One region of the Streptomyces sp. NPDC006798 genome, then DNA from elsewhere that is predicted to be linked to it. Evidence: riboswitches for the same ligand, from Rfam matches in the RefSeq annotation. Region 1 holds a riboswitch; each other region holds the start of a gene.
The links. Region 1 has a riboswitch for thiamine pyrophosphate ahead of thiO (glycine oxidase ThiO). Riboswitches for the same ligand answer to the same signal wherever they lie in the genome.
Positions count from the first base shown of each region.

Region 2: linked by a shared signal. The riboswitch ahead of ABZ714_RS12600 (thiamine ABC transporter substrate-binding protein) and the one ahead of thiO (glycine oxidase ThiO) in region 1 are both predicted to bind thiamine pyrophosphate.
Region 3: linked by a shared signal. The riboswitch ahead of thiC (phosphomethylpyrimidine synthase ThiC) and the one ahead of thiO (glycine oxidase ThiO) in region 1 are both predicted to bind thiamine pyrophosphate.

Region 1 covers NZ_JBEYIS010000005.1:204,583-207,850, forward strand. Annotated here, with positions in the region: gene ABZ714_RS05295 (FAD-dependent oxidoreductase) at 1-519, opposite strand, end outside; gene ABZ714_RS05300 (hypothetical protein) at 843-1,184, opposite strand; TPP riboswitch at 1,266-1,378, shown strand; gene thiO (glycine oxidase ThiO) at 1,376-2,572, shown strand; gene thiS (sulfur carrier protein ThiS) at 2,569-2,784, shown strand; partial or broken gene ABZ714_RS05315 (thiazole synthase) at 2,911-3,268, shown strand, end outside.
Region 2 covers NZ_JBEYIS010000014.1:151,066-154,333, reverse strand. Annotated here, with positions in the region: gene ABZ714_RS12605 (iron ABC transporter permease) at 1-23, opposite strand, end outside; gene ABZ714_RS12600 (thiamine ABC transporter substrate-binding protein) at 98-1,195, opposite strand; TPP riboswitch at 1,278-1,388, opposite strand; gene rlmN (23S rRNA (adenine(2503)-C(2))-methyltransferase RlmN) at 1,472-2,578, opposite strand; gene ABZ714_RS12590 (phosphatidate cytidylyltransferase) at 2,679-3,268, opposite strand, start outside.
Region 3 covers NZ_JBEYIS010000028.1:99,249-102,516, reverse strand. Annotated here, with positions in the region: gene ABZ714_RS20500 (YibE/F family protein) at 1-1,135, opposite strand, end outside; TPP riboswitch at 1,208-1,386, shown strand; gene thiC (phosphomethylpyrimidine synthase ThiC) at 1,380-3,182, shown strand.

The sequences.
Region 1 (3,268 bases):
GACCGTGACCGCGCAGCCCGCGGCCCGGGCCGCCGTGGCGAACTCCGCGCCGATCCACCCGGCGCCCACCACGACGATGTCGTGCCGCCGCTCCAGCACCGGGCGCAGCCGGGCCGCGTCGTCCAGGGTCCGCAGCAGATGCACCCCCGGGACCGCCTCCGTACCGGGCAGCGTCAGGGGTTCGGCTCCGGTCGCCACGACCAGGACGTCGTACGGGACCGGGCCCGCTTCCGTGTCCAGCTCGCGCGCGGCGGGCCGGACACCGGTCACGGCGGTACCGAGCCGCAGCTCGACGCCGAGCGCCTCGAAGTCCACGTCGAAGGCGGAGCCCTCGGCGGTGCCCAGCAGCACCGCCTTCGAGAGCGGCGGCCGGTCGTACGGCTGATGGGGCTCGGCCCCGATGACCGTCACGGGCCCGGTGTGCCCCAGCTCCCGCAGGGCGACGGCGGTCCGCACTCCGGCGATCCCGGCGCCGACGACGACCACGTGGGGGGCTCGGGAGGATGTCTGATGGCTCACGGCTCCACGATAATCACCCGCCCGGGGTCGCCCCCGGCGGCGGGGTGCCCCGGCCCTTCGGCACCTGGCGCGCCCGGCCCTCCCCGGCATCGCCCAGGCGTTCCGCCCTGCCGGGCCGGCCGTATCAGTCGCGCCTGCGGCCCGCATGCGGCTGGTCGCGCAGTTCCGCCTCCTATGCCTTCGGCGATGGGGGGGGACCCCCAGTGCCTCGGCCCTCCGGGTGAGGCCCACGCCCCCGCCCGGCCGGGTGAGCCTGTCGGCGACCGCGAACTGCGGATGGGCGCCGGGCGGGACCGGCGGCGGGGGCGCCGCGAGCAGAGTGATTAGCGGGGGAGTTCTTCCACCGTGCTCGTGCCCGCGCCCGGCTGGGATTCCCAGGTCCAGGTCTCCTCCAGGCGGACCCGGCCGTCGGGGAGGTCGATCACCCGCGAGACGCAGTGGCCCGATGCCGTACCGCCGTCCGTCTTCAGCTGGACGTAGCGGAAGTCGAGGCGGTCGCCGTCCCTGGTGCCCACCAGATGGCCGCGGACGACGTCGCCGCCCGTGTACTCCGCCCAGATCCGGCCGTCCTGCTCGTGGTAGGTGAACCGGGTGGCCGTGCCGACCTGGCCGGGGGCCTGGTCGGTGACCGGGGACAGCACCAGTCCGTCCAGCGATCTCGCCATGCCGAGGGCTCCTTGCTCGCGGGGCGCGGCCCGTCCGACCGCCTTACCGGGCGTCGGAGACGGGGGTTAGGGTGGCCACCGTAAAGCACTCGCGGGAGCCCGGACGCACCGGGCTGAGAGGGAGGCTGGCCGGCCTCCGACCGTACGAACCTGATCCGGGTCATGCCGGCGAAGGGAGGGGCTGGACGCCCATGTCGCATACCTCCGAACCGTCTTCGGCCATGAGCGGCGGCACCGATGTGCTGGTCGTCGGGGGCGGGATCATCGGGCTCGCGGTCGCCTGGCGGGCGGCGCAACGCGGGCTCTCGGTGACCGTCGCCGATCCGGACCCAGGGGGCGGCGCGGCCGAGGTGGCCGCCGGGATGCTCGCGGCGGTCACCGAACTGCACTACGGCGAGCAGACCCTGCTGGCCCTCAATCTGGAGTCCGCCCGGCGCTATCCCGCCTTCGTCGCGGAGCTGGAGGAGGTGAGCGGGCGGTCCGTCGGCCATCGGTCCTGCGGCACGCTCGCCGTCGCGCTCGACGCCGACGACCGGGCCCATCTGCGGGAGTTGCACGCTCTGCAGCTGCGGTCCGGGCTGGAGGCGCAGTGGCTCACCGGGCGGGAGTGCCGCCGGCTGGAGCCGATGCTCGCCCCCGGGGTGCGCGGGGGGCTGCGGGTCGACGGGGACCATCAGGTCGATCCCAGGCGGCTGGCCGCCGCCCTGGTGGTGGCGTGCGAGCGGGCCGGGGTGGAGCTGCGCCGGGTCCGGGCGGACCGGCTGCTGGTCGAGGGCGACCGGGCCGTGGGCGTCGCCTTCGCCGACGGGCGTGAGCTGCGGGCGGAGCGGACCGTACTCGCCGCCGGGAGCCGGAGCGGGCGGCTCGGGGGGCTGCCGCCGGACGCGCTGCCGCCGGTGCGTCCGGTCAAGGGGCAGGTACTCCGGCTGACCGTGCCTCCCGCCTACGCCCCGTTCCTCTCCAGGACCGTACGCGCCGTGGTCCGCGGCAGTCAGGTCTATCTGGTGCCCCGGGCCGACGGCGAACTCGTCGTCGGCGCGACCAGTGAGGAGCTGGGCTTCGACACCACGGTCACCGCGGGCGGGGTCTACGAACTGCTTCGCGACGCCCATGAGCTGGTGCCGGGGATCACCGAACTGCCGCTGACGGAGGCCAGGGCCGGGCTGCGCCCCGGCTCTCCCGACAACGCCCCGCTGCTGGGTCCGAGCGCGCTGCCCGGGCTGCTGCTGGCCACCGGCCACTACCGCAACGGCGTACTGCTGACCCCGGTCACCGGGGACGCGATCGCCGAGACGCTCGCCACCGGTGTCCTTCCCGAGGAGATCCGTCCCTTCACCCCCGACCGATTCCGTTCCGCCGCCCCCGTCTCCCAGGAGCAGCTCGTATGAACAGCGTTCCCCCGGTCGTCTCGGTCAACGGCGAGTGGCGTGAACTCGCCAGCGGTACGACGCTCGACGCTCTCGTCGCCACCGTCGCCCCGGCGCCCTCGGGGGTCGCCGCCGCGGTCAACGAGACGGTCGTACCCCGTGGTCAGTGGCCCGGCACGCTGCTCGGCGACGGTGACCGGGTCGAGATCCTCACCGCCGTCCAGGGGGGCTGAGCGACCGTGTCCGAACTCGCCCCGGCCCGCTCCGGCGGCCCGTCCCCCGACACGACGAACGCCACGGGCGCCCCAGACGCCACCGGCGTCCCCGACGCGTCGGCGCCCGGCGCCGGGCGCGACCCCCTGGTGATCGCCGGTACCTTGTTCGGCTCCCGGCTGATCATGGGAACGGGCGGCGCCCCCAGCCTCGACGTCCTCGAACGCGCCCTGGTCGCGAGCGGTACCGAACTCACCACCGTCGCCATGCGCCGGGTCGATCCCACCGTCCACGGCTCGGTGCTCTCCGTCCTCGACCGGCTGGGTATCCGGATCCTGCCGAACACCGCGGGGTGCTTCACCGCGGGCGAGGCGGTCCTCACGGCCCGGCTCGCCCGGGAGGCCCTGGGCACGGAGTGGGTGAAGCTGGAGGTGGTGGCCGACGAGCGGACCCTGCTGCCGGACCCGGTCGAACTCCTCGACGCCGCCGAGGCCCTGGTCGACG
Region 2 (3,268 bases), on a different contig from region 1:
AAGAACGCGGCGGGCAGCAGCATCAGCGCCGGCCGCGCCGCGTTCCCGGTACGGGACGGGCCGCCCCGCCCGGACCGGGAACGGGACGGGCCGCCCGTCACTTCACGACGGTCGAGGACCACGTCTGAACCCACTGCTCACGGTTCTCGGAGATGGTGTCGGGCGCCAGGGTCAGCGGGTCGGTGATCCGGACCCCGTGCCGGGTGAAGATCTCGGGCAGCTTCGCGCCCTCCACGACCGGGTTGACGAACATGGTCAGCGGCAGGTCCTCCTGGAACGTGGTGGAGATCAGGAAGTCCAGCAGTGCCTTGCCGCCCGCCTCGTTCTTCGCGCCCTTGAGGAGTCCGGCGAACTCGATCTGCCGGAAGCAGGTACCGGTGGCGACGCCGGTCGGCGCGTCCTTCGGCTTCGGTTCGGCGTACAGCACCTCGACGGGCGGGCTGGAGGCGTAGGAGACGACCAGCGGCCGGTCGCCGCCTTCCTTCTTGCCCCCGGCGGAGCCGGAGAACTCCAGGTTGTACGCCTCTTCCCAGCCGTCGACGATCTTGACGCCATTGGCCTTGAGCTTCTTCCAGTACTCCTGCCAGCCGTCCTCGCCGTAGCGGGCGACGGTACCGAGGACGAAGCCGAGTCCGGGCGAGGAGGTGGCCGCGTTCTCGGCGACCAGCAGGTTCTTGTACTCGGGCTTGATCAGATCGTCGAGGGTGCGGGGCGGCGCCAGCTTCCGGTCCGCGAAGTACTTCTTGTCGTAGTTGACGCAGATGTCGCCGGTGTCGACGGGGGTGACCCGGTGCTCGCCCCGGTCGAGCTGGACGTCGGCCGGGACCCGGTCGAGGCCCTTGGCCCGGTAGGAGGTGAAGATGCCGTTGTCGAGGGCGCGGGAGAGCAGGGTGTTGTCGACGCCGAAGAAGACATCGCCCTGCGGGCGGCCCTTGGTGAGGATCTCCTTGTTGAGCGCGACCCCGGCGTCACCGCTCTTGAGGACCTTGACGGTGTAGCCGGTGCGCTTGGTGAATTCCTTCAGTACGGCCTCGGAGGCGGCGAAGGAGTCATGGCTGACGAGGGTGACCGTCTTCGACCCCGTACCGCCGCCGGAGTCCTTGCCGCCGCCGTCGTCGGAGCCGCAGGCGGCCAGCACGGATACCCCGAGCGCGCCGGCCAGCGCGACGGCCGCGGTCTTTCTGATACTGCTCACGAGACGAATTCCTCCTGGTGACAGCCAGGAAGAGACGCGGCCCTGCCCGGATTCCGGTGGAATCCGGGCAGGGCGCAACAGCCGGAGTGTGAGACCGAACTTCCTACCCGGAATGACCCGGGCGAGGTTCAGAGGGTCTGCGGCCCCGTGGGTACCGCACTCTCAGCGCTGTGGCGCTCCCCTGTCGGAAATATGCAAATGTTCAGGCCAGCCTACAAGGTGCGAATCCCGCCAGGGCAGGGGGCGGCCCCGCCCGGTGGCGTACCGCCCGTACCGCTACCGCTCGGAGGCGGCGAGCTGCCCGCAGGCCCCGTCGATCTCCTGGCCCCGGGTGTCCCGTACGGTCACGGGCACCCCGTGGGCGGCGATGGCCTCGACGAACGCCTTCTCGTCCTCCGGCCGCGACGCGGTCCACTTCGATCCGGGCGTCGGATTCAGCGGAATCAGGTTCACATGGACCCGCCGCCCCTTGAGCAGCCGTCCCAGCAGGTCACCGCGCCATGCCTGGTCGTTGATGTCCCGGATCAGGGCGTACTCGATCGAGACCCGGCGGCCCGACTTCTCCGCGTACTCCCAGGCGGCGTCGAGCACCTCCCGGACCTTCCAGCGGGTGTTGACCGGCACCAGGGTGTCCCGCAGCTCGTCGTCCGGGGCGTGCAGCGAGACCGCGAGCCGGCACTTGAAGCCCTCGTCGGCGAAGCGCAGCATCGCGGGCACCAGCCCGACCGTGGAGACCGTGATACCCCGCTGCGACAGGCCGAGCCCGTCGGGCTCGGGGTCCGTGAGCCGCCGGATGGCACCGACGACCCGCTTGTAGTTCGCCAGCGGCTCGCCCATCCCCATGAAGACGATGTTCGACAGCCGCGCGGGCCCGCCGGGCACCTCGCCGTCGCGCAGCGCCCGCATCCCGTCCACGATCTGGTGGACGATCTCCGCGGTGGAGAGATTGCGGTCGAGCCCGGCCTGCCCGGTGGCGCAGAACGGGCAGTTCATCCCGCAGCCCGCCTGGGAGGAGATACACATCGTGACCCGGTCCGGGTAGCGCATCAGCACCGACTCGACCAGCGTGCCGTCGTGCAGCCGCCAGAGGGTCTTGCGGGTGGTGTCGTCGTCGCACGAGATGTGCCGCACCACCGACATCAGCTCGGGCAGCAGCTCGGCCGCCAGCTTCTCCCGCGCGGCGGCCGGGATGTCCGTCCACTCGGCGGGGTCGTGCGCGTACCGCGCGAAGTAGTGCTGCGACAGCTGCTTGGCGCGGAACGGCTTCTCACCGACGGCGGCGACGGCTTCCTTCCGCTCGGCGGGCGAGAGGTCGGCGAGATGCCTCGGGGGCTTCTTGGCTCCGCGGGGCGCGATGAATGTGAGTTCTCCGGGCTTGGGCATGGTCCATCCAGTGTCGCAGAGATACGACGAAGGGCCCGCCATCCTGTGGACGACGGGCCCTTGCCCTAAAAAACCGCGGGTCAGCCGGGCGGAACGGGGCTCAGCCGGATCCGACGAAGATCACCAGCAGCAGCCAGACCACCGGGGCGGTCGGCAGCAGCGAGTCCAGCCGGTCCATGATGCCGCCGTGGCCGGGGAGCAGGGTGCCCATGTCCTTGATGCCCAGGTCACGCTTGATCATCGACTCGCCCAGGTCGCCCAGGGTGGCCGTGACCGCGACCGCAAGACCCAGCAGCAGACCCTGCCACCAGCTGCCGCCGCCGACCAGGAACTCCATACAGAGCGCGCCGGCCACCATCGCGAAGCCGATCGCGCCCAGCAGGCCCTCCCGGGTCTTCCCCGGGCTGATCCGCGGGGCCAGCTTCCGCTTGCCGAAGCGCCAGCCGACGGCGTAGGCGCCGGTATCGCTGACGACGGTCAGCAGCAGAAACGTCAGGACCCGCTGCGCCCCGTCGTCGGCGGTGAGCATCATCGCCACGAACGTCGCCAGGAACGGTACGTAGAAGGCCGCGAAGACCCCCGCCGTGACGTCCTTCAGATACCCCTCGGGGGGCTCCGTCATCCGCCACACCAGGACCGCGAGCGCCGTCAGCGCCATGGCGACCCAGGCGCCTTCCGCACCGCGGACGT
Region 3 (3,268 bases), on a different contig from region 1:
TCATATCGATCCCGGGATAGAGCCCGTGGATCAGCCCGGTGTTGTCGTCGGTATTGCCCGAGAGCGTGGCCCAGCCGATGAAGATCGAGCCCAGCAGGCCGATCAGCAGCAGCGAGATCAGGGTGCCGAGGACGGCGACCGAGGTTCTGGCGGTGATGCCATGACAGGTGTAGAGCGCGATCAGCATGATGGCGCTCGCCCCGACCACCGCCACGACCAGCGGATTGGAGCCGTCCAGAATCGCCGGGAGGATGAAGAAGTTCAGTACGGCGAAGGAGATGATCAGCGCCACCAGCGCCATCACCCCGCGCATCCGCCCCACCAGTACCACTGCCAGGGCGAAGAGCCCGGCCAGGACGGCGAGCGGCATCCGGCGGTTCACATCGATCACCGAGTACTGGAGGTCCCGGGGCGCGTCGGGGGCGTACGCCACCACGACACCGAGCCCCGGCTTCAGCTTCCGCGGCGCGTCCGGCTGGACGATCTCCCCGAAGGAACGCCCCTTGTGCGGGCCGCTGGTGATCTCGATCGTCGCCTTCTTGCACTTGCTGTTCCCGGCCGCGGCACCCGTACCGCCGTTCTGGGCCGGGGCCATGCCGTTGCCGGTCACCGGTACCTGGGCGGCGTTGACCGACTTGCAGTCGATCGGCTCCAGCCGGGTCACGGTCGCCGACTCGGTCTGCCGGTCGAAGCCGACCCCGGTCCGCTCGTGACCGGGGGCCGAGCCGGGCCAGAGGACCGCCAGGCCCACGACGACGGCGGCGGCGAAGGGGATCAGTACGGCGGCGATCACCCGGCGCAGATGGCGCGAAACGGGCGCGGCGGGACCGTGCGCGTGGGAATGCCCGTGCGCATGGCCGTGACCGCTGTGGCCATGACCGTGTCCCCGCCCCCGCTCCTGCTCGGGCGGCTGCCCGACCGGTTGCGCGACAGGGTCGCCGACGGCCTCGCCGACCGGCTGTCCCGGGTGCGCGGCGGCCGGCCGGGGCACCGGGGGCGGCGGCGCCGAATGGCCCGGGTCGTACGGCGGCGCGGGGCCGTGGCCGGGAACGTACCCCTGGTCACCGCCGTCCGCGGAGCCGTACGCGTACCGGGAATCGGGGCCCTGTCCGGGGCCGGGTGCTGATGACGTCACCGACCGATCATCGCAAGAACGGCCGGGGGCCCCTGTTCAGCACGCCAGAATTGGCGCTAGCGTTGGTGTCACCTTTGCACACGCGGGAGCTCGGAGCACCGGGCTGAGAGGGCGCTGACCTCCGTAGACGCGTCATCGGGCGGTACACGAACCAGGTGTACGACCCGGGACGGAGTCCACGGGATCCGCTGCGTCGACCGCCGAACCTGTTACCGGGTAATGCCGGCGTAGGGAGTAGGTCTTCATGACCGTTCAGGATGCACGCACGCCTGCCGTCGAACCCGCCGTCGACGGCGACCGCACGCCGGGCTGGCACAAGGGGTACGTCACGGGCTCACGCCCGGACCTCCGGGTGCCGGTCCGTCAGGTGCACCTCACCAATGGCCGGGACGTGACGCTGTACGACACCTCGGGCCCGTACACCGACCCCACCGTCGAGACCGATGTCCGCCGCGGTCTGCCGCCGCTGCGGGAGAGCTGGATCGTCGCCCGCGGGGACACCGAGGAGTACGCGGGCCGTCCCGTCCGCCCCGAGGACGACGGGCTCAAGCACACGTCCCCGCGCGGTGGACTGCGCAATCTCGACGCCGTCTTCCCCGGCAGGCCGCGCCAGCCGCGCCGGGGCCGGGACGGCCGGGCGGTCTCCCAGCTCGCCTATGCCCGCCGGGGCGAGATCACCCCCGAGATGGAGTTCGTGGCGATCCGGGAGAACGTCTCCCCCGAGGTCGTCCGGGAGGAGATCGCGGCCGGCCGGGCGGTGCTCCCGGCGAATGTGAACCATCCGGAGATCGAGCCGATGATCATCGGCAAGCGGTTCCTGGTGAAGGTCAACGCCAATATCGGCAACTCTGCGGTCACCTCCTCGATCGAGGAGGAGGTGGAGAAGATGACCTGGGCCACCCGCTGGGGCGCCGACACGGTGATGGACCTCTCCACCGGCCGGAACATCCACACCACCCGCGAGTGGGTGCTCCGCAACTCCCCCGTCCCGATCGGCACGGTGCCGCTCTACCAGGCGCTGGAGAAGGTCGACGGCCGGGCCGAGGAACTGACCTGGGAGATCTACAAGGACACGGTGATCGAACAGGCCGAGCAGGGTGTCGACTACATGACCGTGCACGCGGGGGTGCTGCTGCGGTACGTCCCCCTCACCGCCCGCCGCAAGACCGGCATCGTCTCGCGCGGCGGCTCGATCATGGCGGCCTGGTGCCTGGCGCACCACAAGGAATCGTTTCTGTACGAGAACTTCGAGGAGCTGTGCGAGATCCTCGCGGCGTACGACGTCACGTACTCCCTCGGCGACGGACTGCGGCCGGGCTCGATCGCGGACGCCAACGACGCGGCGCAGTTCGCCGAGCTGCGGACGCTCGGTGAGCTGAACCGGATCGCCAAGCGGATGAACGTCCAGACGATGATCGAAGGCCCCGGGCATGTCCCGATGCACAAGATCAAGGAGAACATCGACCTCCAGCAGGAGATCTGCGAGGAGGCGCCGTTCTACACCCTCGGTCCGCTGACCACCGATGTGGCGCCCGCCTACGACCACATCACCTCGGGTATCGGGGCCGCCATGATCGCCTGGTGGGGCACGGCGATGCTCTGCTACGTCACGCCCAAGGAGCACCTGGGCCTGCCCAACCGGGACGACGTCAAGACCGGGGTGATCACCTACAAGATCGCCGCGCACGCGGCGGATCTCGCGAAGGGGCATCCGGACGCCCAGGTATGGGACGACGCGCTCTCCGACGCGCGGTTCGAGTTCCGCTGGGAGGACCAGTTCAATCTGGCGCTCGACCCGGACACCGCCCGGGAGTTCCATGACGAGACGCTGCCCGCGGAGCCCGCGAAGACGGCCCACTTCTGTTCCATGTGCGGGCCCAAGTTCTGTTCGATGAAGATCAGCCGGTCGATCAACGAGCAGTTCGGCGGGGACGCCCCGGCGGGCGGTGACGACGCGAGCGAGACGGAGATCGCCGAGGGCATGCTCCAGAAGTCCAAGGAGTTCGCGGCGAGCGGCAGCCGGGTCTATCTGCCGATGGCGGACTGAGCAGGGGTCGCGGCCCACTGAGCCCGGGCCGCGGCCTCGTACGTCCCCCTGGCCCCTCCGGTCACTCCGGGCGGGGCCACGGGGGA